3 regions of the Streptomyces sp. NPDC001530 genome follow, and region 2 is predicted to be linked to each of the others. Evidence: predicted binding sites of a transcription regulator. Region 2 holds the regulator's gene; each other region holds the start of a gene.

Region 1 (10,302 bases), on a different contig from region 2:
TCGAGGGCAACTACGACGACGTGAACCGCTTCTGCTCCGAGCTGATCGGCGACCCGGCCGGCGAGGGCTGGGGCTTCGTCAACGTCAACCTGCGGCCGTACTACGCGGAGGGCTCCAAGACCCTCGCGTACGAGATCTGCGAGCAGCTCGGCTGGCAGCTCCCGGACCAGCTGGTCGTGCCGATCGCCTCCGGCTCCCAGCTCACCAAGGTCGACAAGGGTCTGCAGGAGCTGATCAAGCTCGGCCTCGTCGAGGACAAGCCGTACAAGATCTTCGGTGCCCAGGCCGAGGGCTGCTCGCCGGTGTCCGTCGCCTACAAGGCCGGGCACGACGTCGTACGCCCCCAGAAGCCGAACACCATCGCCAAGTCGCTCGCCATCGGCAACCCGGCCGACGGGCCGTACGTGCTGGACATCGCGCGCCGTACGGGCGGTGCGGTGGAGGATGTGACCGACGAGCAGATCGTCGACGCCATCAAGCTCCTCGCGCGCACGGAGGGCATCTTCGCCGAAACCGCAGGTGGCGTGACCGTCGGCGTCACACGCAAGCTGATCGAGAACAGGCTGCTCGACCCGACGCTGACGACCGTCGTCCTCAACACCGGTGACGGTCTCAAGACGTTGGACGCGGTGGCCGGCACGGGGCTCACCGCGACGATCCGGCCCAACCTGGACTCTTTCCGGGAAGCCGGCCTCGCGTAAGGACCGTTCTCCATCTGCGGGCCGGTGGGGGCTGGTCGCGCCCGCGCGGCGGAGCCGCATATTCAGCAGAGCCCCGCGCCCCTTACGGGGCGCTGTACCTGACCGGAGGTCATCACCCATGAGCGTCAACGTCCGTATCCCCACCATCCTGCGCACCTACACCGGCGGTCAGGCCGAGGTGAGCGCCGAGGGTGCGACCCTCGCCGAGGTCATCGCCGATCTGGAGAAGAACCACACGGGTATCGCCGCGCGTGTCCTGGACGACCAGGGCAAGCTGCGCCGCTTCGTCAACGTGTACGTCAACGACGACGACGTCCGGTTCGAGCAGGGCCTGGAGACGGCGACGCCGGACGGTGCGGGCGTCTCGATCATCCCCGCCGTCGCCGGAGGCTGACCACCAGTCACAGTGCGGGCGGTTGCTGACCCGGCTTCCAGCACGAAGAGTTCACCGAATTGCCCCCTCCGTGAGAGAAACGGAGGGGGCAATTCTGCATGGTTGAGCGGGGTACAGTTGGGGAACCTGCTTCGCCTTTCATGCCGGGCGCATATGAGTACCTGCCGGGCGCCCGACTAGAAGCAGCCAAAGTGCCCCGCCTTTTTGAGCCGTTTATGGCATATACGGGGCCCGACTTGCCCTGAATCCTTGCGAATTCTCCGCATATTCCCGATCGGCTGTGCCCAGAATTCTCGTCCGATTGACCTGTTGCAGACGGCAGTTGGACAGATACATTCAGCCGCGGTCGACGCGTTCCGGCGCACACCCCCAACCGTTGGGGGGTGAGGTCTGACCCGGATCCGCGAAGTGTGGATCTGTGCAAGGGCCAGTAATAGGGGAGTTAGGCATGGCTCAGGGCACCGTCAAGTGGTTCAACGCGGAGAAGGGGTACGGCTTCATCGCGGTCGACGGTGGTGCGGACGTCTTCGTGCACTACAGCGCGATTCAGATGGACGGCTACCGCACCCTTGAAGAGGGTCAGCGAGTGGAGTTCGAGATCTCGCAGGGCCAGAAGGGTCCGCAGGCGGACATGGTCAAGCTCGCCGTCTGATCCCGGCGCGAACGGCCACCGACGCACTCACGCCGAGGGGCCCGCATCCCACCAGGGATGCGGGCCCCTCGTGCGTTCCCGGGCCGACCCCTCAACGAGCTCGCTGCGCGAGCGCACCTTGCGCCCACCCGTCGCCCGACCACCACCCCTCAACGAGCTCGCTGCGCGAGCGCACCTTGCACTCGACGGGGTCGAGTGCTAATCATTGGCGTTAGCACTCTCCGAGTGAGAGTGACAGAACTTGGATCGGGCCGGTGAGGTCCGCAGGCCGGTGGGGCAAGGAACCACAAGGCTTGCAGGCCGTCCGTCGCGGGCGCGGGCACGATCCGGAGCAATCCACCCCGTCCGGGAGGACCACTTCACATGGCCAAGATCATCGCGTTCGACGAGGAGGCGCGGCGAGGCCTCGAGCGCGGCATGAACCAGCTCGCGGACGCCGTCAAGGTGACCCTCGGCCCCAAGGGCCGCAACGTCGTCCTCGAGAAGAAGTGGGGCGCCCCCACGATCACCAACGACGGTGTCTCCATCGCCAAGGAGATCGAGCTCGAGGACCCGTACGAGAAGATCGGCGCCGAGCTGGTCAAGGAGGTCGCGAAGAAGACGGACGACGTCGCCGGTGACGGCACGACGACCGCGACCGTCCTGGCCCAGGCGCTGGTCCGCGAGGGCCTTCGCAACGTCGCCGCCGGTGCCAACCCGATGGCCCTCAAGCGCGGTATCGAGAAGGCCGTCGAGGCCGTCTCCGCCGCTCTGCTGGAGCAGGCGAAGGATGTCGAGACCAAGGAGCAGATCGCTTCCACGGCCTCCATCTCCGCCGCCGACACCCAGATCGGCGAGCTCATCGCCGAGGCCATGGACAAGGTCGGCAAGGAAGGCGTCATCACCGTCGAGGAGTCCCAGACCTTCGGTCTGGAGCTGGAGCTCACCGAGGGTATGCGCTTCGACAAGGGCTACATCTCGGCGTACTTCGCCACCGACATGGAGCGTATGGAGGCCGTCCTCGACGACCCGTACATCCTGATCGCCAACTCGAAGATCAGCAACGTCAAGGACCTGCTGCCGCTCCTCGAGAAGGTCATGCAGTCCGGCAAGCCGCTGCTGATCATCGCCGAGGACGTCGAGGGCGAGGCCCTGTCGACCCTGGTCGTCAACAAGATCCGTGGCACCTTCAAGTCTGTTGCCGTCAAGGCCCCGGGCTTCGGTGACCGCCGCAAGGCCATGCTCGGCGACATCGCCATCCTCACGGGCGGCGAGGTCATCTCCGAGGAGGTCGGCCTCAAGCTGGAGAACGCGGGTCTGGACCTGCTGGGCCGCGCCCGCAAGGTCGTCATCACCAAGGACGAGACCACGATCGTCGACGGCGCCGGCTCCGCCGACCAGGTCGCCGGCCGGGTCAACCAGATCCGCGCCGAGATCGAGAACTCGGACTCGGACTACGACCGCGAGAAGCTCCAGGAGCGCCTGGCGAAGCTGGCCGGCGGCGTGGCCGTCATCAAGGCCGGTGCCGCCACCGAGGTCGAGCTCAAGGAGCGCAAGCACCGCATCGAGGACGCCGTTCGCAACGCGAAGGCGGCCGTCGAGGAGGGCATCGTCGCCGGTGGTGGCGTCGCTCTCATCCAGGCTTCCGCCGTGTTCGAGAAGCTCGAGCTCGAAGGTGACGAGGCGACCGGCGCCAACGCCGTGAAGCTCGCCCTGGAGGCCCCGCTCAAGCAGATCGCCGTCAACGGTGGTCTCGAGGGTGGCGTCGTCGTCGAGAAGGTGCGCAACCTTCAGGTCGGCCACGGTCTGAACGCCGCGACCGGTGAGTACGTCGACATGATCGCCGAGGGCATCATCGACCCGGCGAAGGTGACCCGCTCTGCCCTGCAGAACGCCGCCTCCATCGCCGCGCTGTTCCTCACCACCGAGGCCGTCATCGCCGACAAGCCGGAGAAGGCCTCCGCGGCCGCTCCGGGCGGCATGCCGGGCGGTGACATGGACTTCTGATCGACCTCTGGTTGATCACTGTCCTTACGTTCCGAGGGCGGTACCCCCACTCCCAGGGGGTGCCGCCCTCGGGCGTGTTCGGGGTCAGGGGCGCAGCAGGGGCCATGGGCGGGCGTGGTCCGGATCACAGAAGGGGGCGTGGGGCGGCGGAATGCCCTGGCGGGCGGGGCGGTTGACGTTGACAGACGGTTTGATGCATGTGCACATACTGCACGGAATCCCCATGCGCCGTCTGCTCGATGTCTGACCGACCTCTCCGAGGAGCCCCCTTCGTGACTGCCACCGCCGCCTCGCGCGCAGCCGAGATCCTGTCCCGCCCCGTGACCCTGAACGGCCTGACCGTCCCCAACCGCATCGCGATGGCCCCGATGACCCGGATGTTCTCGCCGGGCGGCATACCGGGGGAGGACGTCGTCGGGTACTACGCCCGCCGCGCCGCCGCGGGCGTCGGTCTGATCGTCACCGAGGGCACGTACGTCGGCCACGACTCGGCAGGGCAGAGCGACCGCGTCCCGCGCTTCCACGGCGAGGAGCAGCTGGCGGGCTGGGCGAAGGTCGCCGACGCCGTGCACGCGGCGGGCGGCGCGATCGTGCCGCAGCTGTGGCACATCGGCATGGTGCGCAGCGCGGGCGAGCCGCCGTTCGCGGACGCCCCCGCGGTCGGCCCGTCGGGCCTGCGCATCAACGGCACCGCCGGTGAGGGCAAGGAGATGACCCAGGCCGACCTGGACGACGTCATCGCGGCGTTCGCCGAGGCCGCGGCCGCCGCCGAGCGCATCGGCTTCGACGGCGTCGAACTCCACGGCGCCCACGGCTACCTCATCGACCAGTTCCTGTGGGCGGGCACCAACCGTCGTACCGACGCGTACGGCGGCGACCCGGTGGCCCGTACGAAGTTCGCGGCGGAGATCGTCGCCGCCGTGCGCGCGGCGGTCTCCCCGGAGTTCCCCGTCCTCTTCCGCTACTCGCAGTGGAAGCAGGAGGCGTACGACGCCCGGCTCGCCGAGACGCCGGAGGAGCTGGAGTCCATCCTGACCCCGCTCGCCGCGGCCGGAGTGGACGCCTTCCACGCCTCCACCCGCCGCTACTGGCTCCCGGAGTTCGACGGCTCGGACCTGAACCTGGCCGGCTGGACGAAGAAGCTGACCGGCAAGCCCGCCATCACCGTCGGCTCGGTCGGCCTGGACGGCGACTTCATCAAGGCCTTCCAGGGCGAGGGCGCGCCGGTGGCCGGCCTCGACAACCTCCTCGACCGCCTGGAGAGCGACGAGTTCGACATGGTCGCGGTCGGGCGTGCGCTGCTGCAGGACCCGGAGTGGGCGGCGAAGGTTCTCGACGGACGGTTCGCGGACCTGGCGGCGTACGACCCGGCGGCGCTCCGCACCCTCAGCTGACCTCGGGGGTTTTCGCCCCCACCCATTCCCGTACCCCGGGGGCTGCGCCCGCCAGACCCCCCTGGGTTTGACTTTCGGGTGCGGACGGGTGGGGGCTCCCCCTGGATCGGCTAGAGGTTGCCCATTGGTTCGATGTCGATTCTTACCGGGGTGCCCCAGATGCGTAGGACCTCGTAGTCCGTGAATTCGTGGACCAAGCGGTAGGCCATTCCGGGGCGGGGGGTGCGGCGCTCGGCGGCGAGGTAGCGCTCGGCCTCGTGGCGGTCTCGGCGGGGGGTGCCGCAGAGCTGCCACGCCTGGCCGTTCCAGACCTCCGGGAGCCAGCGCTGCTGGGGCTGGGGGCGGTCGCCGCGCAGGCCGTAGCGGGACTTGGTGCGCTCGGGGGCTTCCTCGGGGCCGGTGGTGGTGCGGCCGTGCGCGTACGCGTCGTTGACCTCGGAGCGGCGGGCGGCGCGGCGGCGGGTCTCGCAGAGCAGGCAGAGGTCGGCGGCGCCCTCGTCGACGGGGCCGCCTGGATGCTCCGAGCAGCGGGTCGTGGGCGCGGCCGTCGTCACCGTCTCGTCGAGCAGGTCCAGGGCCCGCTTCAGGTCGGCCTTGACCTCGTGCAGCTTGGCGTCGGGGGTGTCGGCGTTCAGCGCGTCGCCGTGCTCCCCGAGCAGCCGCAGGGCGCGGCCGAGGGCGGTCAGCTGTGCGTGGTTCACGGTGGTGGGTTCCCTCCCCGGCCGAGCGGTTGTCGTTTCTACCTCGACCACCCTCGCACACGGCACTGACAACCCGGCCCGCACGTCAGCCTCGCGCTGGGCTGCCGCCGCCGGGCGCATCGGCGCGGGTCGTGAAGCCGAAGGCGTACGTGGCGAGGAAGCCGACCAGGTAGCCGGTCAGGAGGCCGCCCGCGTAGATGGTGGCCGTCAGGGCCAGGCCCCGGTTGCCGGAGAGGAGGGGGAACAGGGCCCAGCCGGACGGGCCGATGGCCGTCGAGCCGACCTTGTCGCCCAGCATCGAGAAGAGGCCGACGAAGGCGCCGCCGGCCGCGCCGCCCGCGCACGCCGTGATGAAGGGGCGGCCGAGGGGGAGCGAGACGCCGTAGATCAGGGGTTCTCCGACGCCGAGGAGGCCCGCGGGGAGCGCCGACTTGATCGTCGTACGGATGGACGTGTCGTGGCGGAGCCGGACGTACACCGCCGCGGCCGCGCCGACCTGGCCCGCGCCCGCCATCGCGAGGATGGGGAGGAGCACGGTGTAGCCCTGCTGCTCGATGAGGGTGGTGTGGATGGGGATCAGCGCCTGGTGCAGGCCCAGCATCACCAGCGGGAGGAACAGACCGCCCAGGATCAGGCCGGCGAAGGCGCCGGTGTTCTCCAGGAGCCAGTTCGCCGCCGTGCCGATGGCCATGGAGAGCTCGCCCGCCGCGTACATCAGGGCATAGAGCGTCACCAGGCCGGTGAGCAGCACCGTGAGGGTGGGGGTGACCAGGACGTCCAGGGTCTGCGGGACCCAGCTGCGGCACCACTTCTCGACGTACGTTCCGAGGGCCGCGGCCGCCAGTGCGCCCAGGACGCCGCCCTGGCCGGGAGCGAGCGTCATCCCGAACACGGTCACCTTCGCGACGCCCGCGTACACGATGACCGCCGCCACCGCGCCGCCCAGGATGGGCGTTCCGCCGAATTCCTTCGCCGTGTTGTACCCGACGAACACGGCGATCAGGGCCATGAAGCCGGAGGCGATGGCGGCGAGGGCGGGGGTGAGGGAGGGCAGCCAGTGGAGGTTGATCAGGAGGCCGTTGAGGCCTGCGATGACGCCGCAGCCGATCAGGGCGGGGATCAGGGGGACGAAGATGTTCGCGACGCGGCGGAGGAGGAGTTTGAGGGGGGTGGAGTTGCGGTGCCGCTGGGCCGCTTTCAGCTCGGCGCCTTTGGCCGCCAGGTGATCGGCGGTCGTGCCCGCGGCCAGCAGGGCTTCGAACTCGGGGGTTACGCGGCCGACCGTGCCCGGGCCCAGGACGATCTGGTACGTGTCGTTGTCCGCGACTACGCCGAGTACGGCGGGGAGGGCCTTGAGGGCGTCCTCCTGGACCAGGGTCCGGTCCCGGAGGCCCAGGCGGAGGCGGGTCATGCAGTGGGCGACCGAGGTGACGTTGGCGGGGCCGCCGACCAGGGGGAGGATCGCGGTGGCGGTGGTGTGGGGGGAGGTGTTCTTCACTGGGCGTTGGTCCTGGTTGCTCGGGGGTGGGGTGCGCTGCTCGGCGCTGACGAGGTGCCGCTGTGCCCACCCGTGCCGCGCCTGGCGGCACGCATGCCCACAGCTACGACGGCTTTTTTGGGGGGCCGCTCCCCTTTGGGGCGGGCGCCGCCCCAGCGGCGATTGCCCACGGCCATGACGGTTTCAGCGCGGCGCTGCCGCCAGTGCCGCGCGCAAGTGGCCCTTGCTCTCCTCCAAGAGGTGGGCCGCCGTCGGGCCGTCCACGCCGCCGAGGATGGTCAGGATCGCGTTCTTCACCTCGCCGTCCGTGGCGGCGAGGGCCTGCTCGATCTCCTCGTCCGACGCGCCGGTCGCGAGGGAGACGATGCGGCGGGAGCGGGCCCGCAGCTTCTCGTTCGAGGCGCGGACGTCGACCATCAGGTTCCCGTACGTCTTGCCGAGGCGGATCATCGTGATCGTCGAGAGCATGTTGAGGACGAGTTTCTGGGCCGTGCCCGCCTTCAGGCGCGTCGAACCGGTCAGCAGCTCGGGGCCCACCACGACCTCGATGCCGTGGTCCGCGGCGGCGGCGAGCGCGCTGTCCGCGTTGCAGGACAGGCCGATCGTCAACGCGCCGCGCGCGCGGGCGTGTTCGACGGCACCGACGGCGTACGGGGTGCGGCCGGAGGCGGAGACCCCGACCACGGTGTCGTCGGGGGTCAGCCCGAGTCCGGAAAGGTCCTGCGCCGCCAGCTCCTTGGAGTCCTCCGCGCCCTCGATCGAGGTGATCATCGCGGTCGGTCCGCCCGCGATCAGACCCACGACCTCGGACGGGTCGGTGTTGAAGGTGGGCGGGCACTCGGAGGCGTCCAGGACGCCGAGGCGGCCCGCGGTGCCCGCGCCCGCGTAGATCAGGCGGCCGCCGCGGGACATCCGGTCCGCGATGTCGTCGATCGCGGCGGCGATGAGCGGGAGCTGCGCCGCGACGGCCGGTGGCACGGTCGCGTCCTCGCCGTTCATGATCTTCGCGATCTCCAGTGTGGCCAGCTGGTCGATCTCGGCGAGTTCGGGGCGGAACGCCTCGGTGGTCAGCGTCTCCAACTCGGCCCTCAGGCCGCGGTAGTGGGAGGAGGCGTCGGCGGTGGAGGTCATGGAGGACGGCTCTTTTCCGTGCGGTACGACGACTTTCCGGTGCTGCGAGAAGAAGGGCCCCGTTGCTGAAGAGAGAAGAGGGAAGAAGAGCAGAGATGGTTCGGACTGACAAGAAGGGGACGGGAAGAGGACGAGAAGAGGTGGTCCGGGCGGGCGCCTCGTTCTAGCGGTGTCCGCCGCGCGGGGTGTGGCGGTGTGCCAGCGCCTCGTACGAGGCGGACAGTGCCGGTGCCGCGGTCTCGTACGTCCGTTGGGCCACCCCCACGAACAGACAGTCCACCACCAGCAGCTGGCTGGTGCGCGACGACATCGCCGCCGGGCGCAGCTCGCTCTCGCGGGCCGTCGAGGTGGTGAGGATGTGGTCCGCGTACTGCGTGACGGGTCCGCCCGGGCGGCCGGTGATCGCGACCGTCGTGGCCCCGTGCTCGAAGGCGACCCGGAGCGGTTCGATGACGTCGCCGGTCGAGCCGGAGTGCGTGATGGCTATCGCCACGTCTTTGGCGCGCAGCTGCACCGCGTTGGTGACGGCGAGGTGCGGGTCGCTGTGCGAGTGGGCTATGAGCCCGATGCGCAGGAGTTTCTGGGCGAGGTCCTGGGCGACCAGGCCCGAGGCGCCGACGCCGTAGATGTCGATACGGCGGGCCGCGGCGAGCGCGGCGACCGCCGCGCCGAGCTGGACGGTGTCGAGCCCGGCGGCGGTGTCGGCGAGGGTCTGCTGCTCGTCGTAGGCGAGCTTCGCGACGACGTCGGCGATCGGATCGTCGACCGCGATGTCGGCCGTCACGGCGGGGGCGCGGCCCGACTGCTGCTGGGCGGCCAGGCCCGCGAGGGCGAGGCGCAGATCCCGATAGCCGGGGTAGCCGAGGAGGCGGGCGGTACGGACGACCGTCGCCTCACTGGTGCCGGTGAGCTCGGCGAGGCCGGTGACCGTGAGGGCCGCGCAGCCGGCCGGATCGCCGGCGACCGCCTCGGCGACCCGCTGCATGGAGCGGGTCATCGACGGGGCGAGCGTCCGCACCTTGGCCGCGAGGGCGGCGGGGGCGGGCGGCGCTTCTCCCGCGAAAATTTCCTTCACGTTATGGGTCACCTCTGAAAGATATTTTCCACTGGGGCATACGGTCAAGGGTGCGCACAATAGGTGCATGGACCCCATCAGCCCCCTGGAACAGGTGTTGCACGCGGCGCGTGCCCTTGTGCTCGCCGACCTGATCGCGGGCGAGGTCGCCGAGGCGGACGTCGTCTCTCTCGTCGAGGAATCGGTGCTGCAGCGCCGCTGGTGGGTCGAGCAGTGGCCGGAGGGCGCGGACTACGTCGCCGGGCTCGTCGCCCAGGACGTACAGGACGCCCTGCTGGAGCGCCATGGACGGTGGCCGCTGTGTCCCGTCTGCGGCTCCGGTGATCCGCACGCCCTCGACGTCGAGCCCGAGTTGGGGCCCGACCCGCACTGGGTGTGCCACAAGGCGGGTGTGAAGGTCGCCTCGGTGGGCTCTCTGGGCTCGGCGACCGGCGGGACCCCGTCCTCGTGACCGTCTACATCGACCCGCCCACCTGGCCGGGGCACGGCCGCATGTGGTCCCACCTGATCAGCGATGTCTCGTACGACGAACTGCACGCGTTCGCCGCGGAGTTGGGCGCCCCGAGGCGCGCCTTCGAGCGGGACCACTACGACATCCCCGCGCACCGGTACGAGGACGCCGTGCGCGCCGGTGCGGTGCAGGTCAGCAGCCGTGAGGTGGTGCGGCTGCTGTACGCGGCGGGGCTGCGCCGCCGGAAGCGTTCGGGTGTCCGTCGGTGACGACACGAAGATGACGTACCGGGTTTTTCGCCCCCTCCGCCCCTACCCTC
Region 2 (10,302 bases):
CGGTGATGTCCCGCCCGTCTTCCGTCTGCCCCCGGCAGTCGACGGAGGCGACCGTGTTCTCGGTCGGCGAGGGGGTCTTTCCCGGGGTGTAGGCCTTGTTGTTGCTGCCGTACGAGGCCGTGCAGCTGAGCCAGCGCACGTCCACGTGCTGCCGTTCGAGTTCCTTGGTCGCGGTCTGGTCGGTCGTGTACGCCACCGTGGCCGAACTCAGGCCGTCCGTGGGCTCACACGCGGCCACCCCGAACACCCCGGCCGCACCGAGCCCGACCGCCACCAGCACCTGCCGACGCCCTGTCCGACGCCCTATACGCCTCAAAGCCCCCATAGACGGCAGCCTGCCACTGTCCCGCGCACCGCGGTAGACCGCATGCGGCCACGCTACCCAGGACCACCCGAAGGAGTTTCCCGCCCCCGCTAAAGATTTCTAGCGTCGGCCGGGGGAAATCTTTCAGCCCGTCCGGCGTTTGAGGACGAGCGCGTTAGCGCGATACGGGGGGTCTGGGGGACGGAGCCCCACAGGTACGGGACGGGTAGGGGCGGAGGGGGCGAAGAAAACCCCTGCTCAGCCACGCAGCAGCAGCCACTCCTGGAGTTCGACCAGGTTGCCCTCAGGGTCCTTGAGGTGGGCGACGCGCATGCGGTCGGTCATGAGGGCCGGACCGTGCAGGATGGTCGCCCCGCGCGAGGTGATCTGCTCGCAGTACGCGTCCAGGTCGTCCACGCGCAACACCACCAGCGACCGATGCCCCGTCGCCAAGTCCCCCAGTTCACCAAGGACTTCGGCCATCACCGCACGGTCCTGTATGGCGATGCCCGCCGACCCGGTGGCGGGGCTGAACTTCTCGTACGGCCCCTCGGTCGCTCCCGACTGCGGCTTGAGCCCCAGGACTTCGGCGTAGAAGCGATAGCACGCGGCGAAGTCCGAGACGAGCAGCCGCACTTGAGCAAGTTCCACGACGTTCCCCCGTGCCTGTCAGGACCAGCGTCCGGTACGCGCCAGCAGCACCGCCGCCGCCACAGTCCCGGCGGTCGATGTACGCAGCACGGTACGCCCCAGGTGGAACGTCCTCGCGCCCGCCTCGGTGAAGAGCTCGACCTCCTCCGGAGAGATCCCGCCCTCGGGGCCGACCACCAGCACGATCTCCCCGGCGGAGGGAAGTTCGGCCGTGGCGAACGGCTCGGTCCCGAGCTCCGTGTCCTCGTGCAGCACCGCCGCCAGATCCGCTTTGGCGAGAAGTGCGGCAACCTGTTTGGTCGTCATCGCGTCCGCGACCTCGGGGAAGCGGACCCGACGGGACTGCTTGCCGGCTTCCCGAGCGGTGGCCCGCCACTTGGCGAGCGCCTTCAGCCCGCGGTCGCCCTTCCACTGGGTGATGCAACGGGAGGCCGCCCAGGGGACGATCGCGTCCACGCCGGTCTCCGTCATGGTCTCGACGGCGAGCTCGCCCCGGTCGCCCTTGGGGAGCGCCTGGACGACCGTGATGCGCGGCTCTTCCGCCGGTTCCTCGGCCACCGTGCCCATCTGGACGATCAGCCGGTCCTTGCCCTCGGTGCCCAGCACCACGCAGTCCGCCCAGCGCCCGGCGCCGTCGGTGAGGACGACGTCCTCGCCGGGCCGCAGTCGCTTCACGGAGACGGCGTGCCGCCCTTCGGGGCCGTCGAGGACGTAGCGTCCGCCGCTCTCCGCGTTGAAGTGCTCGACCACGAATACGGGAGCCGTCACTGGTCCTCGCCTCCCACCTGGAACGCCGACAACGCTGTCCTGGCCTCGTCGAGTTCGGCGACGAGCACCTCCACCAGCTGCCCCGCCGACAGCTCGCGCGCCATGCGGTGCCCCTGCCCGGCCCAAAGCGCCATGCCCTGCGCGTCGCCCGCCTGCGCGGCCGCCTTGCGCAGCGGGGAGGTGAGGTGGTGGATCTCGGGGTACGCGGCGGGCGCGTACGGGCCGTGCTCGCGCATGAAGCGGTTGACGAGGCCGCGCGCCGGGCGGCCGGAGAACGCGCGCGTCAACTCCGTCCGTACGAACAGGGGGTTGGTCAGCGCCTGCTTGTGCACGGCGTTCGCGCCGGACTCGGGGGTGGCGAGGAACGCGGTGCCGAGCTGGGCCGCGCTGGCGCCCGCCGCGAGCACTGCGGCGATCTGGCTGCCGCGCATGATGCCGCCGGCCGCGACGATCGGGATCTGCACGGTCTCGCGGACCTGTGCGATCAGCGAGAGCAGTCCGATGCCGGTGCCGTCCGTCTCCGGGTTGTCGCGGTGGGTGCCCTGGTGGCCGCCGGCCTCGACGCCCTGCACGACGACCGCGGCGGCGCCGGCCCGCTGCACCGCCAGGGCCTCCTCCGCCGTGGTGGCGGTGACCATCGTCAGCGTGCCGGCGCGGGCGAGGGAGTCCAGGACGTCGCGGGTGGGGATGCCGAAGTGGAAGGAGACCACCGGCACCGGGTTGTCGAGGAGGACGGCGAGCTTGGCGTCGTAGCCGTCGTCGCGGCCACTGTCGGGGTCGCCGAGCTCGGTCTCGTACCAGGCGGCCTCGCCCGCGAGCTGGTTGGCGTACACCTCGACGGCGGCCGAGTCCGCATACTCGGGCTGCGGCATGAAGAGGTTCACGCCGAAGGGGCGGCCCGTGAGTCCGCGCAGCTGCTTGATCTCCTGGTACATGCCGTCGGCGGTCTTGTACCCGGCGGCGAGGAACCCGAGCCCGCCGGCCTCGGCCACGGCGGCCGCGAGGTGCGGGACGGAGACGCCGCCCGCCATGGGGGCCTGCACGATCGGGTGAGGGAAGAGATCGGTCAGTGCGGAGGACATGACGGCATGTTGTCACGTCCTCCGAACAAGTCCGAATCCGGCCTTCCGCCTGGCATAGGCCAATGGGATGGGCACCCGCGACCACATATTTTCGCCCCCGTGGAACGCCCCGCAAGGGGCGCGGGGAACTGCGCGACAAGCCCCCACCCACCCGCAGCCAAAAGACAACCCAGGGGGTCTGGGGGGCACAGCCCCCAGTACGGGACGGGCAGGGGCGGAGGGGGCGAAACCCCCACCTCAGCGACCGTTGAACGCGTCCTTCAGACGTGAGAACAGTCCCTGCTGCCCGGGCTGGAACTGCCCGGTCGGCCGCTCCTCGCCCCGCAGCTTCGCCAGCTCCCGCAGCAGCCGTTCCTGCTCGGGATCGAGCTTCGTCGGAGTCATCACCTCGACATGCACGATGAGGTCACCACGCCCCCCACCCCGCAGATGGGTGACACCCCGCCCGTGCAGCGGAATCGACTGCCCGGACTGCGTGCCCGGACGGATGTCGACCTCCTCCAGCCCGTCGAGGGTCTCCAGTGGCACCTTGGTGCCGAGGGACGCCGCGGTCATCGGGATGGTGACCGTGCAGTGGAGGTCGTCACCGCGCCGCTGGAAGACGGCGTGCGGCAGCTCGTGGATCTCGACGTAGAGGTCACCGGCGGGCCCGCCACCGGGCCCGACCTCACCCTCACCGGCGAGCTGGATCCGCGTGCCGTTGTCGACACCGGCGGGGATCTTCACGGTCAGCGTCCGCCGGGAGCGGACCCGTCCGTCACCCGCGCACTCGGGGCACGGGGTGGGGACCACGGTCCCGAAGCCCTGGCACTGCGGACAGGGCCGGGACGTCATGACCTGGCCCAGGAAGGACCGCGTCACCTGCGACACCTCACCGCGACCGCGGCACATGTCACACGTCTGGGCCGAAGTCCCCGGCGCCGCGCCCTCGCCGTTGCAGGTGGCGCAGACGACGGCCGTGTCGACCTGGATGTCCTTCGTCGTGCCGAAGGCCGCCTCGTCCAGCTCGATCTCGAGCCGGATCATGGCGTCCTGGCCACGGCGCGTACGCGAGCGCGGCCCGCGCTGCGACGCCGTACCGAAGAACGCGTCCATGATGTCCGAGAAGTTCCCGAAGCCGCCGGCGCCGAAGCCGCCCGCGCCCGCGCCGCCCGACTGGGACAGCGGGTCGCCACCGAGGTCGTAGACCTGCTTCTTCTGCGGGTCCGACAACACCTCGTACGCGGCGTTGATCTCCTTGAACCGCTCCTGCGTCTTCGGATCGGGATTGACGTCCGGGTGCAGCTCGCGCGCGAGCCTCCGGAACGCCTTCTTGATCTCGTCCTGGGACGCGTCGCGGCGCACGCCGAGTACGGCGTAGTAGTCCGTGGCCACTTACGACTCCGCCAGGATCTGTCCGACGTACCGTGCCACCGCTCGTACCGCTCCCATCGTTCCCGGGTAATCCATGCGGGTCGGTCCGACCACGCCGAGTTTGGCGACTGCTTCGCCGCCCGAACCGTAGCCGACCGAGACCACGGACGTGGAGTTGAGTCCCTCATGGGCGTTCTCGTGACCGATCCGCACGGTCATGCCCGAATCCTTCGCCTCACCAAGCAACTTGAGGAGGACGACCTGCTCCTCCAGCGCCTCGAGGACGGGGCGGATGGTGAGGGGAAAGTCATGTCCGAAGCGCGTCAGATTGGCGGTGCCGCCGATCATCAGCCGCTCCTCGGTCTCCTCGACGAGTGTCTCCAGGAGGGTGGAGAGCACCGTCGCGACCGTACCCCGGTCCTCCGGCTCCTCGAAGGCCTCCGGGAGGTCCTGCACGAGCTGCGGGACGTCCGCGAAGCGGCGGCCCGCGACCCGGCTGTTGAGCCGCGCGCGCAGATCGGCGAGGGAGGTCTCCCCGAACGGCGCCGGGCAGTCGATCATGCGCTGCTCGACCCGGCCGGTGTCGGTGATCAGCACGAGCATCACGCGCGCGGGGGCGAGCGACAGCAACTCCACGTGCCGCACGGTCGAGCGCGTCAGCGAGGGGTACTGCACGACGGCGACCTGCCGCGTGAGCTGCGCGAGCAGCCGCACGGTGCGCGCCACGACGTCGTCGAGGTCGACGGCGCCGTCGAGGAAGTTCTGGATCGCGCGGCGCTCGGGCGCGGTCATCGGCTTGACGCCCGCGAGCTTGTCGACGAAGAGCCGGTAGCCCTTGTCGGTGGGGATGCGCCCGGCGCTGGTGTGCGGCTGGGCGATGTAGCCCTCGTCCTCCAGCGCAGCCATGTCGTTGCGCACGGTCGCCGGGGAGACGCCGAGCCGGTGCCGCTCGGTGAGCGCCTTCGATCCGACCGGCTCCTCGGTGCCCACGTAGTCCTGGACGATGGCGCGCAGCACCTCGAGCCTGCGTTCACTGAGCATCGCGCACACCTCCAGAAGTCTTTCCCGCGCTCTTCGTGGCCTTCGGCCTGGCACTCAGCGCACGTGAGTGCCAGCATTCCCCGGCCCAGTGTACGGCGGTGAGGTACGGCCCCGGCAAGGGCGGGCCTGCGATGTCGTGCCTGGCAGGCTCTCATGGTTAGCGTCTCCGTATGAGGCTGACTTGGGAAGAGCTGGGGTGGGAAAGGGTGGCACCCGGGGTCGGGCGGCGGCGGCTTCCGGTCTGGGACTGCACGGCCGGGCTCGTGGTGGGCGGGGGCGCGGCGCTGATGATCGACGCGGGGTCGAGCCTCGGGGAGGGCGCGCGGCTGCGCTCGCAGGCGCGGCGGCTCCTCGGTGGCGACCGCCGCGTGACGCACCTCGCACTCACACACCCCCACTTCGACCATGTCTTCGGGGCGGCGGCGTTCGCGGGGGTGGAGGTGTTCGGGGCGGTCGGCCTGGACACGGTCTTCGCGCGCGACCGCGAGGAGCTGCGCGCGGACGCCGTACGGAGCGGTCTCGACCCGCGCGAGGCGGAGGAGGCCGCGGACCTCCTGGTCCACCCCCGCCATCTGGTGTCCGGCGAGTGGACCCTCGACCTGGGCGGCGGCACCCAGGTCCTGCTGGCGAACGTCGGCCCGGCTCACACCTGCTACGACCTGGTGGTGCTGGTCCCCGGATCGCCGTCGTCCCCGGAGATCGTCTTCTGCGGCGACCTGGTGGAGGAGTCGGGCGAGCCCCAGGCGGGCCCGGATGCCGTCCCGTCGCACTGGCCGGCGGCGCTGGACCGGCTGCTCGATCTGGGCGGGGAGGACGCGGTGTACGTGCCGGGGCACGGAGCGGCGGTGAATGCGGCGTTTGTCCGTGCGCAGCGGGACGCGTTGGCCACACGTTTCGGCGTGTCTTCGTAGCGGACCGGGGGCTTCTCCTATCGTCATCCGAATGCGCCAGTACTCTCCGGACCTGACCCCGCCGTGGAAGAAGCCCCAGCCCGTGCCCGAGGTCCCCGCGGACCCCGGCCTGGTGGTCGAGGAGCCCGGCACCGGCTTCTGCGGCGCGGTGATCCGCTGCGAGGCGGGCACGGTGACCCTGGAGGACCGCTTCGGCAAGCACCGGGTGTTCCCGCTGGAGCCGCGCGGCTTCCTCCTGGAGGGCAAGGTCGTGACGCTGGTCCGCCCCGCCGCCGGTCCGCCGCGTCCCACCCGGACGGCCTCCGGTTCGGTCGCCGTACCCGGCGCGCGGGCCCGGGTCGCGCGGGCCGGACGCATCTACGTGGAGGGCCGCCACGACGCCGAACTGGTCGAACGCGTCTGGGGCGACGACCTCCGTATCGAGGGCGTCGTCGTCGAGTACCTGGAGGGCATCGACGACCTCCCGTCGATCGTCGCGGACTTCGCCCCGGGGCCGGACGCCCGCCTCGGCGTCCTCGTCGACCACCTCGTCCCCGGCACGAAGGAGTCCCGCATCGCGGACGCGGTCACGAGCGACCACGCCCTGGTGCTGGGCCACCCCTACATCGACATCTGGGAGGCCGTGAAACCGTCCTCCGTGGGCATCCGGGCCTGGCCCCGGATCCCGCACGGCCAGGACTGGAAGACGGGCGTCTGCCGCGCCCTGGGCTGGCCGGAGAACACCGGCGCGGCCTGGCAGCACATCCTGTCCCGCGTGCACTCCTACAAGGACCTGGAGCCGGAACTCCTGGGCCGGGTGGAGGAGTTGATCGACTTCGTGACCGCACCGGCGTAACTGTGGGCAGCAGTCGTACGCAGCTGTGGGCAGTCGTGCCGCTGGGGCGGCGCCCATCCCAGCGGAAAGCGGCACCCCGGGCGCCTCAGTCCACCAGGTCCCGCACCACCGCGTCGGCCAGCAGCCGCCCCCGCAGCGTGAGAACGGCGCGACCGGCGTCGTACGGACCGGGTTCGAGGAGTCCGTCGGACAGGGCCCGGCGGGAGGCGGCCAGACCGTCCGGCCGGAGCAGGGACAGCGGGCAGCCCTCGCGCAGCCGCAGCTCGAGCAGGATGCGCTCCACGCGGCGGTCCTCCTCGGAGAGGAGTTCGCGGCCCGCGCCCGGTGAGCGGCCGGAGGCCAGGGCCGCGGCGTAGGCCCCGGGGTGTTTCACGTTCCACCAGCGCACGCCGCCGACGTGGCTGTGGGCGCCGGGGCCCGCGCCCCACCAGTCGGCGCCGCGCCAGTACAGCTCGTTGTGCAGACACCGGCCGGCGTCCGAGGTGGCCCAGTTGGAGACCTCGTACCAGTCGAAACCGGCCACCGAGAGGATCTCGTCGGCGATGAGGTAGCGGTCCGCGTGGACGTCGTCGTCCGTCATCGGGACCTCGCCGCGGCGGATACGACGGGCGAGCTGGGTGCCCTCCTCGACGATCAGGGCGTACGCGGAGATGTGGTCGGGACCGGCGCCGAGCGCGGCGTCGAGCGAGGCGCGCCAGTCGTCGTCGGACTCCCCCGGCGTGCCGTAGATCAGGTCGAGGTTCACATGCTCGAAGCCCGCCGCCCGGGCCTCGGCGACACAGGCCTCGGGGCGGCCGGGGGTGTGCGTGCGGTCGAGCACCTTCAGGACGTGCTGCCGGGCGCTCTGCATGCCGAAGGAGATCCGGTTGAAGCCTCCGGCGCGCAGGGTCGCGAGGTACGCCGGGTCCACCGACTCCGGGTTCGCCTCGGTCGTGATCTCCGCGTCGTCCGCGAGGCCGAACTCGTCGCGGATCGCCCCGAGCATCCGTACGAGATCGTCGGCGGCCAGCAGGGTCGGCGTACCGCCGCCGACGAAGACCGTGCGGACGGGGCGCGGGTCGTCGCCGAGGACCTTGCGGGCCAGGCGGACCTCGTCGATCAGCGTCTCCGCGTAGTTGTCGCGGGAGGCGAGCACGCCTCCGGTGCCCCGCAGCTCGGTCGCCGTGTAGGTGTTGAAGTCGCAGTAGCCGCAGCGGGTCGCGCAGTACGGCACATGGAGGTAGAACCCGAGGGGCCGCTCGGCCGCCCCGGCCAGGGCGCGCACGGGCAGCGCCCCGTCATCGGGGACGGGCTCACCGTCGGGAAGTGCGGAAGGCATGAGTTCTATTGTCCAGCACGGGCAGGGGTGCCCTCGTTTCCTTCGCCCCAGGAGCGCCCCTGTCAGGGGCGCGGGGAACTGCGCGACCAGCCCCCACCCACCCGCAGCCGAAAAACAACCCGGGGGGTCTGGGGGGCGGGGCCCCCAGAGACGATGGGGGTCCCCCCTGCTCGAGCGAAGCCGAGAGCTTGGGGGAGGGTAGAGGCGGAGGGGGCGAAAAACGCCGTCGGCCCGCCCTACTCGGCCTGCAGCACCAGCAACGCCAGGTCATCCTCCGGCGGCCTCGCCCCGAACTCGTGCACCAGCCGGCGGATCCGTTCCGCAACCAGCTCGACGCCGAGCCCGACACACCCCGAGAGGGCCTTCGCAAGCCCGTCGTCGTCATCGAACTGCCGCGACCCGCTGCGCCGCTCCGTCACCCCGTCCGTGACACACAGCACAGTGTCACCGGAGTGCAGCTCGAACGTCTCGGAGGTGTACCCGGCGTCCTCGAACACGCCGAGGAGCGTCTGCGGCCGAGCCACCTCCCGTACGTCGCCGCCGGGACCGAGCAGTAACGGCAGCGGGTGCCCGGCGGAAGCCAGCGTGCAGCGCACACCGCCGTCGAAGGGAACGAGCTCGCCGTACAGCATGGACAGGAACCGCGTCTGCGGCCCGGGATCCGCACCGAGCCCGGGCCCACCCGCGGCCACCAGCGCACGCGCCGCCGCGTCCGCGGCCTCCGTCGCGTCGTCGAGCAGAAGCTGGTTGAGGCGGTCGAGAACGTCCGCGACGTCGTAGCCCTCGCGGGCCAGCAGCCGCAGCCAGGGCCGGGCCAGGCCGATCACGACGGCGGCCTCGGGCCCCTTGCCCTGGACGTCGCCCACCGCGAAGCACCAGCGCCCGTCCCCCGCCGGGAACAGGTCGTAGAAGTCGCCGCTGGGCCCGCCCTTGTCGAGCGGCTCGTACACGAGGGCGCTGCGCACCCCGGGGATCTCGGCGACCGCGCCGGGCAGCAGGCCGCGCTGGAGGACCCGGCTGATGGTGGCCTGGCGCGCGTACTGGCGGGCCGCGCCGATGGACAGGGCGATACGGCGGCTGAGGTCCTCGACGAGCCCGGTGATCTCGTCGGGGAAGCCGAGCTGCCCGGCCCGCCCGATGACGAGCGTGCCCAGCGGCCGCCCGCCCGCGATCAGCCGGTACGCGAGCGCCGCCCCGCTCGCTCCGCGCCCGCCCAGCGCCTCGCCGGGCCAGGGCACGGGGACGGCCCGGGAACGCACGGCGTCGGGCAGCAGCGGCGGGTCCTTCTCCAGGGCCCGGCGCAGCTCCTCGATGCGGTTCTCGCTGCCGTGCCAGACGCGGGCGAGCCGGGGTCCCAGGGCGAAGCCGGGTCCGCCCGCCCGGTCGGTGGCCTCGTCCTCCAGCCACACCGCGCACCAGTCGGCCAGACGCGGCACGAGCAGCTGTCCGGCGAGCGCGGCCACCAGGTCCTCGTCGAGTTGCCCGGCGAGCAGATCGGATGCCTCGGCGAGGAAGGAGAGGGCGCCGCGGTTGAGCCAGTCCTGGTCCTGCTGGGCGTTTCGCCTCGCAGCGGGCGCGAGTATCTCGCCGGCCCGCAGCCGCCGCTCAAGGGCCCTCTCACCGGCGTACGCCTCTATCTTCTCCGCATCGCCCGTCTTCTCCGTATCGCCCGTCTTCCCCGCGCCCCCGGAATTCCTGCAGGCTCCGGCGGTCCTGTCAGCTCGGTCGTTCCTGTCGCCTTCCACGACCCCATCGGCTCCCGAATTCCGACCGCCACCCGAGAGCCCCCCGCCGCCCAAGACCCCACCGACACCGGAGACCCCACTGCCACCCGAGCTCCCACCGGATGCGCCATGCCTCTCGACCCCCGAAATCATTTCGCCACCCGAGACGCTCTCGGCACCCGAAACGCCCTCCACCCCCATGACCCCGCTTCCGCCCCCCGCAACAGGCAGCCGCGCCCACACGGTCTTCACGCCGGTGCGATACGTGATCCCCCAGGCCTCGGAGAGCGCGGCCACGAGCCGCAACCCGCGCCC
Region 3 (10,302 bases), on a different contig from region 2:
TACGCGATCGTCTCGTCGATCAGCCCACCGTCCAGCTCCTCGGCCACCTCCGCGACCAGATGGGCGCGGATGACGGCGCCGTCGGGCTCGTACAAGTACCGCCCGAGGGGCCGGACTTCGGGGTCCGGCAGGCCGCGGCCGAGCAGCTCGCGCGGCCCCGGCAACAGCGTGGCCCGCACCAGGCCCGCCTCCGTGCCGAACCACAGCACCGCCTCCTTCACCTCCCCGTGGTCCGAGATCCACTCGGCCTCCGCCTCGACGGGGACCGCCTCGTGGGGGATGCCGGGGGCGATCTTCAGGGCGGCGAGTGGCGCCTTCAGGGCCGTGTCGACCGCCCAGGAGAGCGGGGGCGAGTACGCCTCGGGGTCGAAGATCCGGCCGCGGCCGCCGCGCCGTGCGGGGTCCACGAAGACCGCGTCATAGGGTGCGGTGTCCTCGTCCGTCACATCCGCCTCGCGCACCTCGATGAGGTCGGCGAGGCCGAGCGCGTCGGCGTTCGCGCGGGCGACCGCCACCGTCAGCGGGTCGCGGTCGACGGCGAGGACCCGGATCCCGGCGCGGGCCAGCGCGATCGCGTCGCCGCCGATGCCGCAGCAGAGGTCGGCGACCGAGCGGATGCCCAGCGCCCGGAACCGTTTCGCGCGGTAGGTCGCCACGCTCGTCCGCGTCGACTGCTCGACCCCGTTCGGGGTGAAGAACATCCGCTCCGCGTCCTCGGCCCCGAACTTCGCCGCCGCCCGCTGCCGCAGCCGCGCCTGCCCGAGGGCCGCCGAGACCAGCTCGGCCGGGTGCTCGCGGCGCAGCCGGGTGGCGACGGCCAGCTCCTGCGCCGGATCGGTGCCGCGCACCTCGTCGAGCAGGGCGCGGCCCTCGGGAGTGAGCAGGGAGGCGAAGGAGACGTCGTTCACCGGGCCATTGTGGGCCAGTCGGTGGACCGTGCGCGTCCGCTGGCGGTGTCGGAGCCCTGTACGTGTCATGACCTGGGAGGATCCGGCGCCATGGGACCAGTACGACAAAATGACAAATTCGGGTCGAAGGGGATGGTCCTTCGTGGTGGATCCGGCGCCCGCGGAGGTGCCGGACTCCGCACGGGTGCCGCGTTCCGCACGGGTGCCGCGTTCCGCGCGGGGGCAGGGTTCCACGCGGGCGCTGGGTTCCGCGGTGGCGTCGCCGTGCTCGCCCTCGCCGCCCTCGTCTCCAGCTGCGCCGACGACTCCGTCGGCGTACGCGGGGCCCATGGTCAGCAGGCGCTGAAGGCGCCCCCCGCCCGCGCCCTCGACTCGTACGCCAGCAGGCTCGCCCTCGCGCAGGCCCAACGGGTCGCCGCGGCCAAGCGCTGGGGGCTGGCCAAGACACCGCTGGCGGCCCCGCCGGCGCCCGTCAGGAAGCCGGTGATCAGGGCCCGCGAGGGGTTCGAGGTCGACGACCAGGAGGAGCTGGGACTGCCCCCGGTCTTCACCACCGTCCCCACCAAGGACAAGGTCGTCTTCCTCACCATCGACGACGGCGAGGAGAAGGACCCGACGTTCCTGCGGATGATGAGCGATCTGAGGATCCCGTACACCGCGTTCCTCAGCAATTATCTGATCAAGGACAACTACCCGTACTTCCGGAAGATGCGCGACCGGGGCGTCACGCTCAACAACCACACCCTCCACCACCCCTACCTGCCCGGACTCTCCTATGAGGAACAGAAGCACGAGATCTGCGGCATGCAGAAGGTGATGAAGCGGCAGTTCGGCAAGCGTCCGACGGTCTTCCGGCCGCCCTACGGCAACTACAACCGGGACACCCTGCGCGCCGCCAAGTCCTGTGGCATCAAGTACGCGCCGATCTGGGACGAGGAGGTCTTCGTCGACCACTGGGAGTACCGCGAGTGGGACCGCGACCTGCACCCCGGCGACATCGTCCTCACCCACTTCCGGGGCCGGAACGACTGGAAGGGCACCATGCCCGACATGGTCCGGCGCTTCATGAAGAAGGTGACCGACGAGGGGTACGCGGTGGCCCGCCTGGAGGACTACCTGTGAGGGTGCGGGCGCTGGCCGCCGGGGTGCTCGCCGCCGCTCTGCTGAGCGGCTGCGCGCAGTCCGTCGACCCGATCGAGCGGCTGGGCAAGAAGGCGGCGCAGAAGGTACGGCCGCACGAGCCGCCGTACCGCCGCTGGGGGCTCGCCGCCCCGCTCGCCCGGGCGCCGAAACCGCCCGCCCGCACCACCCCCCGCACCGCGGGGCCAGGGCTGCCGCCCGTCGTGGACCACGTCCCCACCCGCGACAAGGTGGTCTTCCTGACGTACGACGACGGCGCCGAACGTGATCCGCGGTTCGTCGACATGGTCCGTGAACTGCGGCTGCCGGTCAGTATGTTCCTCACGGACAGTGTCGTCGGGCCGGGGTACGGGCACTTCGCCCAGCTGCGCGCGGTCGGCGCCGGCGTGCAGAACCACACCCTCGACCACGCCTCCCTGCGCGGCCTGCCGTACGTCGGCCAGCGCGCCGAGATCTGCGGCCAGCAGGACAAGCTCAAGAAGCGCTTCGGCATCCGGCCCCGGCTGCTGCGACCCCCGTACGGCACGTACGACAGCACGACGCTGCGCGCGGCGGCCGACTGCGGGGTCGCGGCGGTCGTCCTGGGGCGGGAGGCCGACACGCGCCGGCTGCGGGCCGGCGAGATCCTGACCCTCCCCGACGAGCCGGGCCTCACGGGGGCGACAACCCGGCTGCTGCGGCGCGTGCAGCGACAGGGGTTCGGGTTGGGGCGCCTGGAGGACTACCTCTAGCTCAGCCCGTCTCAGGCCGATACGGGGATCTGGGGGCGGAGCCTGGTGACGACTCCCAGGCGCGGCGACAGCCACCCCGGACGGTGAGAAACCCGCGGCGCGCCGCGGGCTTCTGGCACTCCGCTTGACCGAGTGCTAATCGCAGTCATAGTCTCGGCCCTGGCACTCCCCCCTGGAGAGTGCCAATAGCGACGGGCAGGTCCGGCACCCGCGACGACGGATCGACCTGGTCGCCACCTCAGACAGTTAACCCCGTGAGATCTCCGAAGGGGGAGGTCGGATCGTGACGACCGCCAGCTCCAAGGTTGCCATCAAGCCGCTCGAGGACCGCATTGTGGTCCAGCCGCTGGACGCCGAGCAGACCACGGCCTCTGGCCTGGTCATTCCGGACACCGCCAAGGAGAAGCCCCAGGAGGGCGTCGTCCTGGCCGTGGGCCCGGGCCGTTTCGAAGACGGAAAGCGCGTCGAGCTCGACGTGGCCGTCGGCGATGTCGTGCTCTACAGCAAGTACGGCGGCACCGAGGTGAAGTACAACGGCGAGGAGTACCTCGTCCTCTCGGCTCGCGACGTGCTCGCGATCGTCGAGAAGTAATTCACCCAGAATTGCAGTGAGCTGCGCCCCTGGCCCCCGCGACCTATGAAGCCGGGCGCCGGGGGCGCAGTTCGTTCTCCCAAGTTTTCCGAGAGGGCTGAACCGCTCCTATGGCGAAGATCCTGAAGTTCGACGAGGACGCCCGTCGCGCCCTTGAGCGCGGCGTCAACAAGCTTGCCGACACGGTCAAGGTGACGATCGGCCCCAAGGGCCGCAACGTCGTCATCGACAAGAAGTTCGGCGCCCCCACCATCACCAACGACGGTGTGACCATCGCCCGCGAGGTCGAGGTCGAGGACCCGTACGAGAACCTCGGTGCCCAGCTGGTGAAGGAGGTGGCGACCAAGACCAACGACATCGCGGGTGACGGTACGACCACCGCCACCGTGCTCGCCCAGGCGCTCGTGCGCGAGGGCCTGAAGAACGTCGCCGCGGGTGCCTCCCCGGCGCTGCTGAAGAAGGGCATCGACGCGGCGGTCAAGGCCGTCTCGGACGAGCTCCTCGCCACCGCGCGCCCGATCGACGAGAAGTCCGACATCGCCGCCGTCGCCGGTCTGTCCGCCCAGGACCCGCAGGTCGGCGAGCTCATCGCCGAGGCGATGGACAAGGTCGGCAAGGACGGTGTCATCACCGTCGAGGAGTCCAACACCTTCGGTCTGGAGCTGGACTTCACCGAGGGCATGGCCTTCGACAAGGGCTACCTGTCGCCGTACTTCGTGACGGACCAGGAGCGCATGGAGGCCGTCCTCGAGGACCCGTACATCCTCATCCACCAGGGCAAGATCAGCTCCATCCAGGACCTGCTGCCGCTGCTGGAGAAGGTCATCCAGTCCAACGCCTCCAAGCCGCTGCTGATCATCGCCGAGGACGTCGAGGGCGAGGCCCTGTCGACCCTGGTCGTCAACAAGATCCGCGGCACGTTCAACGCCGTCGCCGTGAAGGCCCCCGGCTTCGGTGACCGCCGCAAGGCCATGCTCGGCGACATCGCCACCCTCACCGGCGGTCAGGTCATCGCCGAGGAGGTCGGCCTCAAGCTCGACCAGGTCGGCCTGGACGTGCTGGGCTCCGCCCGCCGTGTGACCGTCACCAAGGACGACACCACCATCGTCGACGGTGGCGGCAGCTCCGAGGAGGTCCTCGGCCGCGTCAACCAGATCAAGGCCGAGATCGAGAACACCGACTCCGACTGGGACCGCGAGAAGCTCCAGGAGCGCCTCGCGAAGCTGGCCGGCGGCGTGTGCGTGATCAAGGTCGGCGCCGCCACCGAGGTCGAGCTCAAGGAGAAGAAGCACCGTCTGGAGGACGCCATCTCCGCGACCCGCGCCGCGGTCGAGGAGGGCATCGTCTCCGGTGGTGGCTCCGCGCTCGTCCACGCCGTGAAGGTCCTCGAGGGCAACCTCGGCAAGACCGGCGACGAGGCCACGGGTGTCGCGGTCGTCCGCAAGGCCGCCGTCGAGCCGCTGCGCTGGATCGCCGAGAACGCCGGCCTGGAGGGTTACGTCATCACCTCCAAGGTCGCCGAGCTCGACAAGGGTCAGGGCTTCAACGCCGCCACCGGCGAGTACGGCGACCTGGTCAAGGCCGGCGTCATCGACCCGGTCAAGGTCACCCGCTCCGCCCTGGAGAACGCCGCCTCCATCGCCTCCCTGCTCCTCACGACCGAGACCCTGGTCGTCGAGAAGCCGGCCGAGGAGGAGGCCGACGCCGGTCACGGCCACGGCCACGGGCACTCCCACTGAGGCATGACAGCCGCTGAGGCATGACGGCCACTGAGGCCTGACAGCCAGAAGAAGCCCCCGCTCCCGGTCAGGGAGCGGGGGCTTCTCCATGGGTGGGTACTACGTCACGTCTCCAGCGCGTCGAGCGCACCGAGTTGGGCCATCAGCCCCAGCCGGTCGTACTGCCACCAGCCCTCGACGATCTTCCCTTCCTCCTGGCAGCGGAAGATGGTCGAGCCGGTCATGGAGACCTGCCGCCCGGTCGCGGGAATCCCCATGAAGTCGCCCTTGTGGGTGCCGCTCCACGTCCATCGCGTAGAGACACGGTCGCCCTGGGCGATCTGGTCGTCGATGGTGAAGGCGAAGTCGAACCCGCCGCGCCACATCTCTATCTCGCGGCGCATCGCGTCGAGACCGATGGTGTCCTGCTCGTTGGCGGGATCGTGGTCGTGGTAGTTCTCCGCGATCAGGTCGTTGAGCGGTGGCAGCTCACCCTTGGTGGCCACCGTCTCGTAGAACCTGCGGATGTTGGCCGCGTAGAGCTGCTCGTCGCGGACCACTTCCAGGTCCGTGAACGTCGGCCTCTCGTCGCAGAGCGCCACCATCTCCCGGAAGATCTTGTCGGTCTCGGGAAGATTCGAGTTCCGCATCGCCTCTTCGTACGACGGGAACTCCACGATTTCCACGAAGTGGGTCGCGTCGGACCGGTCCTTGCCGATCACACTGTGCGTCGCGGTCCGCTTGCCCCTGGTCTGTTCCACCCATGAATCCATCAGCCGGTTCATCTCGTCGAACCGACTGGTCTTGCAGTCGATGAGCTGTACGAATGTCATGGCGTCGCCTCCGGCCCCCTGGGTCCGGTTGAACACCCTCATTTTCCCACCGGAGGGGCGACACCACCTACTTCACGTGTACGTCACAGCGGCCTGCGCCGAGGGTCGTACTTCCGTGTTCAACTTCCGCCCTCGGCTTCCGCTTTCCACTCCCGCGTTCACTGGGGGCCGTACTTCCGACCCGTCTTCGACGTGATCCCGCCCAGCAGCGCCCGCGGCGTCACCTTCACCACGCCCATCAGCGCCTTGTAGCGCGGGTCCGGAATCGACAGCGACTTGCCGCGCGCCAGATCCGCGAGCGCCGCCGCGACCAGCTTGTCCGCGTCGAGCCACATCCACTTCGGGATGTTGTCCGTGCCCATCCCGGCCCGCTGATGGAACTCGGTCCGTACGAAACCGGGGCACAGCGCCATCAGCCGTACGCCGCTGCCCGCCAGGTCCTTCGCCGCGCCCTGGGTGAACTGCACGACCCACGCCTTGGACGCCCCGTACGTACCGCGCGGCACGAACGCGGCCACCGACGCGACATTGACGACCCCGCCGCGGCCGCGCTCCCTCATGGCCTCGGTCGCCGCAGACGTCAGCCGGAGCACCGCCTCGCAGTGCACCTTGAGCATCTTCAGCTCGTCGGCCATCGATACGTCGAGATAGCGGCCCTTGTTGCCGAAGCCCGCGTTGTTGACCAGTAGGTCGACCGGGTTCTTGCGGTCGCCGAGGCGCGTGGCCACCGCCTCGATGCCGTGGTCGGTGGCCAGGTCCGCCGTCAGCACCTCCGCCTCGATGCCGTGCCGGTCGTGCAGTTCGGTGGCCTGCTCGGCCAGTCGCTTCGTATCGCGCGCCACCAGCACGAGGTTGTGCCCGTCAGCCGCCAGACGCCGCGCGAAGGCGGCACCGATGCCCGCGGTCGATCCCGTAATCAGAGCCGTTGTCATGGCGCAAGGTTAGTGACCTGACCAGGGGGCCGGCGCCCTCGCCACCCAACGCCCGGCCTTGCTCCACGAGTTCTCCGTACGGCGATTGACCAGGTCCTAGGCGCCGTACTTCGCCACGTACTTCTCCGCCTTCGCCAGCGACTCCGGATGCAGCGCCGCACCCGCCGCCAACAGCCGTGGCAGCAGCGCCTGTTCGGTCGTGACGGCACGGAACTGGAGAGCGACCGTGACGTCGTGGTCCGGCCGGTGCACGATCTCGATCGGGTCCCCGGAGCGGATCTCGCCGGGTTCGATCACCCGCAGATACGCGCCGGGCGCGCCCCGCTCCGTGAACCGCTTCACCCAGCCCTTCTCGCCGACGTGCCCCTGGAAGGTGCGGCAGGGTATGCGCCCACAGGTGACCTCCAGGACGACCTCGGAGCCGACGCGCCAGCGCTCGCCGATCCGCGCGCCGGAGACGTCGAGCCCCTCCGTCGTGAGGTTCTCGCCGAACACGCCGTTCGGCAGCGTCCGGCCGAGCTCGCGCTCCCAGCCGTCGAGGTCCTCGCGCGCGACCGCGTACACGGCCTGGTCGTCCCCGCCGTGATGGCGCATGTCGCACACCGCGTCCCCGGCGAGCCCGCTCGCGCCGACCCCCTTGGGCCCGGGGGCCGTCACCCGAACGGGCCCCTCCACCGGCTGCTTGTCGATGCCGGTCACGCCCTCCGGCTGGTCCGTGTACTCGACGGCCCGCGCACGGCCCAGGTTCAGGGAAAGAAGCTTCATGGCACCCACGCTAGGCGGCTCGGGGCAAAGCGTCGACGCAATATTCGCCGTCATCCCCAAGACCCGCTTATGCTCGGAGGGTGATCGAGGCCCGTCATCTCCGCGTCCTGCGCGCCGTCGCCGCCACCGGCTCCTTCTCGGCGGCGGGGCGTGAACTGGGCTGCACCCAGCCCGCCGTCAGCCAGCAGATGAAGGCCCTGGAGTCGTCCGTCGGCACGCCGCTGCTGATCCGCACGGGCCGCGAGATGCGTCTGACTCAGGCGGGCGAGGCCCTGGTCAAGCACGCGGCGAGCATCCTGTCCGGCCTGACGGCCGCAGAGGAGGAGGTCGCCGCGATCGCGGGCCTGCGCGCGGGCCGGGTCCGGCTCGTCTCCTTCCCCAGCGGCAGCTCCACGCTCGTCCCGACGGCCCTCGCCGCACTGCGCGCCGCGCACCCCGGCACCCGCGTCTCCTTGGAGGAAGCCGAACCGTCGGAGTCCGTGGAGAAGCTCCGGGCCGGCGACTGCGACATCGCCCTGGCGTTCCGGTACGAGGGCGCGGCGGGCGTCGAGGAGTGGGACGACCTGGTTGTACGGCCCTTGTTGACGGATCGTCTCGTCGGGCTCGTGCCCGAACGGCACCGCCTCGCCCGCGCGGAGTCGGTCGCGATCGGCGAGTTCGCCGGAGAGTCGTGGATCGCGGGCTGCCCGCGCTGCCGCGGACAACTGGTCGAGGTCTGCCGCGGCGCCGGCTTCGAGCCCCGTATCGACTTCGCCACCGACGACTACCCGGCCGTGGTCGGCCTGGTCGGTGCGGGTCTCGGGGTCGCCGTCCTTCCGGAGCTCGCCATCGAGTCCGTACGTCCCAAGGGGGCCCGCACGGTGGCGGTGGAGCCCGCGGTGCGGCGGGAGATCGTCGCGCTCACGCTCCCGGATCTGGCCCAGGTGCCGGCGGTGGCGGCGACGCTGGACCGGCTGGCGCGGGCGGCGGCTCGGTAGCGGCGTTCCTGGGGCGGCGTCCCTGCGGTGGCTCTCCTGCGAGGGCGGCCCGGCAGCGGCGTCCCCGTAGCGGCAACCCTCTGGCCGGGGAAGGGCCCTGCGGCAGCAAAAGGGCACGCGTGTGCGTGCCCGACGTGCAGAAACGTTCCTTCAGCTGTTCGAGGCGGAACTGCCTCCGGTGGTCGACGCCGAGACCAGCCGGTTGCGCGCCCGCCCCATCAGCTCTTCGCGCTCGTCCTCGGTCAATCCGCCCCACACGCCGTACGGCTCACGCACCGCCAGCGCGTGCGCCGCGCACTCCGCGCGTACCGGGCACCTCATGCAGACCTCCTTGGCCGAGTTCTCACGAGCGCTCCGTGCCGCACCGCGCTCGCCCTCCGGGTGGAAGAAGAGCGAGCTGTCGACCCCGCGGCAGGCCGCGAGGAGCTGCCAGTCCCAGAGGTCCGCGTTCGGACCGGGAAGGCGGGAGAAATCTGCCATTGCGTGTCCCCTTGTTGCCGTTCTGGGCTGCTCTCTGCCCACCGACCGTACATCTACGATCTAAGGAGATGAAAATATGACTCATTGCGAATCTAGCCGCAGACACCAGCAAAGGGGAAGAAAACAGGCTAAATGGGGCATAGCTTGTGATGAAACATTGAGGGTCCGTCGTGCATGTCTCCACCGTGTCCGCACCCTCACGTACAGTGCCGATGACGACTGACTGCCCCGTAACTCTTTCGAGTGACCGTCGTTGAGAGTGCGGAGGCGGTTGAAGCAACAAGCGCTCGGGCAGGCGGCATGATCCGTCGGCGAGTGTCGACCGCACAGGTGACGATTCGTACCAGCCTGGAGGCTCAAGGTGACGCGCATCAGCTGCGGAGGGCGGCCATGACATCCGTCCTCGTCTGCGACGACTCCCCGCTTGCCCGAGAGGCGCTCCGCCGCGCGGTGGCCACCGTGCCCGGCGTCGAGCGTGTGACGACGGCGGCCAACGGCGAGGAAGTCCTCCGCCGCTGGGGTGCCGACCGTTCGGACCTGATTCTGATGGACGTACGCATGCCCGGATTGGGCGGCGTGGAGACGGTCAGGCGGCTGCTGTCCGCCGACCCCGGTGCGCGCATCATCATGCTCACCGTCGCCGAGGACCTGGACGGTGTGGCGCTCGCCGTTGCCGCCGGTGCCCGCGGCTATCTGCACAAGGACGCCTCACGCGCCGAGCTGCGCGCGACCGTCACGCAGGCGCTCGCCGACCCCACCTGGCGGCTCGCCCCGCGCAGACTGCGCTCGGCCGAGATGGGCGCCGCGCCCACGCTCACCGCGCGTGAGATCCAGGTGCTGGAAGGCATGAGCCACGGCCGTTCGAACGCGGAGATCGGCCGTGAGCTGTTCCTCTCCGAGGACACCGTCAAGACACATGCCCGGCGGCTGTTCAAGAAGCTCGGCGCCTCGGACCGAGCGCATGCTGTCGCGCTCGGATTCCGGTGGGGCCTGGTTCGCTAAGTGAGCCGCCATGAGGGTATGACGGAAGTAGTCCCTGCCCGCCGTCCGGCGGGTGGGGCCGGGCCCTCAGAGAGAGCCTCTTCGGTGCCCGATCCCCGTTTCCCGGCGGATGCCGCATCCTTGAGGTGTGGAGTCTCTCGGGGACGATTCGGTCGAGCGGAAGGGGAGGGCGCAGGAGATGAGTTCCGGCGCACCTGCTCATAACGCTTCGGTGCACAACTACG

The links. Region 2 encodes HrcA, which represses chaperone genes, less so after heat shock. Its sites were predicted from a motif close to TTNGCACTCNGNNNNNCNGAGTGCNAA; they were not measured.
Region 1: the regulator HrcA is predicted to act here: its motif matches at 1,923-1,949, upstream of groL (chaperonin GroEL).
Region 3: the regulator HrcA is predicted to act here: its motif matches at 2,892-2,918, upstream of groES (co-chaperone GroES).

What each region holds. Positions count from the first base shown of each region.
Region 1 covers NZ_JBIAVS010000018.1:196,268-206,569, reverse strand. Annotated here, with positions in the region: gene thrC (threonine synthase) at 1-701, shown strand, start outside; gene ACFY0T_RS34065 (MoaD/ThiS family protein) at 820-1,095, shown strand; gene ACFY0T_RS34060 (cold-shock protein) at 1,544-1,747, shown strand; gene groL (chaperonin GroEL) at 2,111-3,733, shown strand; gene ACFY0T_RS34050 (NADH:flavin oxidoreductase) at 3,973-5,127, shown strand; gene ACFY0T_RS34045 (hypothetical protein) at 5,238-5,828, opposite strand; gene ACFY0T_RS34040 (PTS transporter subunit EIIC) at 5,914-7,326, opposite strand; gene murQ (N-acetylmuramic acid 6-phosphate etherase) at 7,510-8,457, opposite strand; gene ACFY0T_RS34030 (MurR/RpiR family transcriptional regulator) at 8,621-9,544, opposite strand; gene ACFY0T_RS34025 (hypothetical protein) at 9,600-9,983, shown strand; gene ACFY0T_RS34020 (DUF4031 domain-containing protein) at 9,980-10,252, shown strand.
Region 2 covers NZ_JBIAVS010000002.1:474,191-484,492, forward strand. Annotated here, with positions in the region: gene ACFY0T_RS05010 (hypothetical protein) at 1-325, opposite strand, end outside; gene ACFY0T_RS05015 (VOC family protein) at 563-955, opposite strand; gene ACFY0T_RS05020 (16S rRNA (uracil(1498)-N(3))-methyltransferase) at 974-1,723, opposite strand; gene ACFY0T_RS05025 (nitronate monooxygenase) at 1,720-2,805, opposite strand; gene dnaJ (molecular chaperone DnaJ) at 3,043-4,179, opposite strand; gene hrcA (heat-inducible transcriptional repressor HrcA) at 4,180-5,199, opposite strand; gene ACFY0T_RS05040 (MBL fold metallo-hydrolase) at 5,370-6,110, shown strand; gene ACFY0T_RS05045 (DUF3097 domain-containing protein) at 6,142-6,945, shown strand; gene hemW (radical SAM family heme chaperone HemW) at 7,031-8,263, opposite strand; gene ACFY0T_RS05055 (SpoIIE family protein phosphatase) at 8,500-10,302, opposite strand, start outside.
Region 3 covers NZ_JBIAVS010000005.1:292,117-302,418, forward strand. Annotated here, with positions in the region: gene ACFY0T_RS12015 (methyltransferase domain-containing protein) at 1-977, opposite strand, end outside; gene ACFY0T_RS12020 (polysaccharide deacetylase family protein) at 1,041-2,030, shown strand; gene ACFY0T_RS12025 (polysaccharide deacetylase family protein) at 2,027-2,779, shown strand; gene groES (co-chaperone GroES) at 3,063-3,371, shown strand; gene groL (chaperonin GroEL) at 3,482-5,110, shown strand; gene ACFY0T_RS12040 (ester cyclase) at 5,215-5,922, opposite strand; gene ACFY0T_RS12045 (SDR family NAD(P)-dependent oxidoreductase) at 6,081-6,854, opposite strand; gene ACFY0T_RS12050 (MOSC domain-containing protein) at 6,951-7,619, opposite strand; gene ACFY0T_RS12055 (LysR family transcriptional regulator) at 7,700-8,596, shown strand; gene ACFY0T_RS12060 (WhiB family transcriptional regulator) at 8,747-9,076, opposite strand; gene ACFY0T_RS12065 (response regulator transcription factor) at 9,467-10,078, shown strand.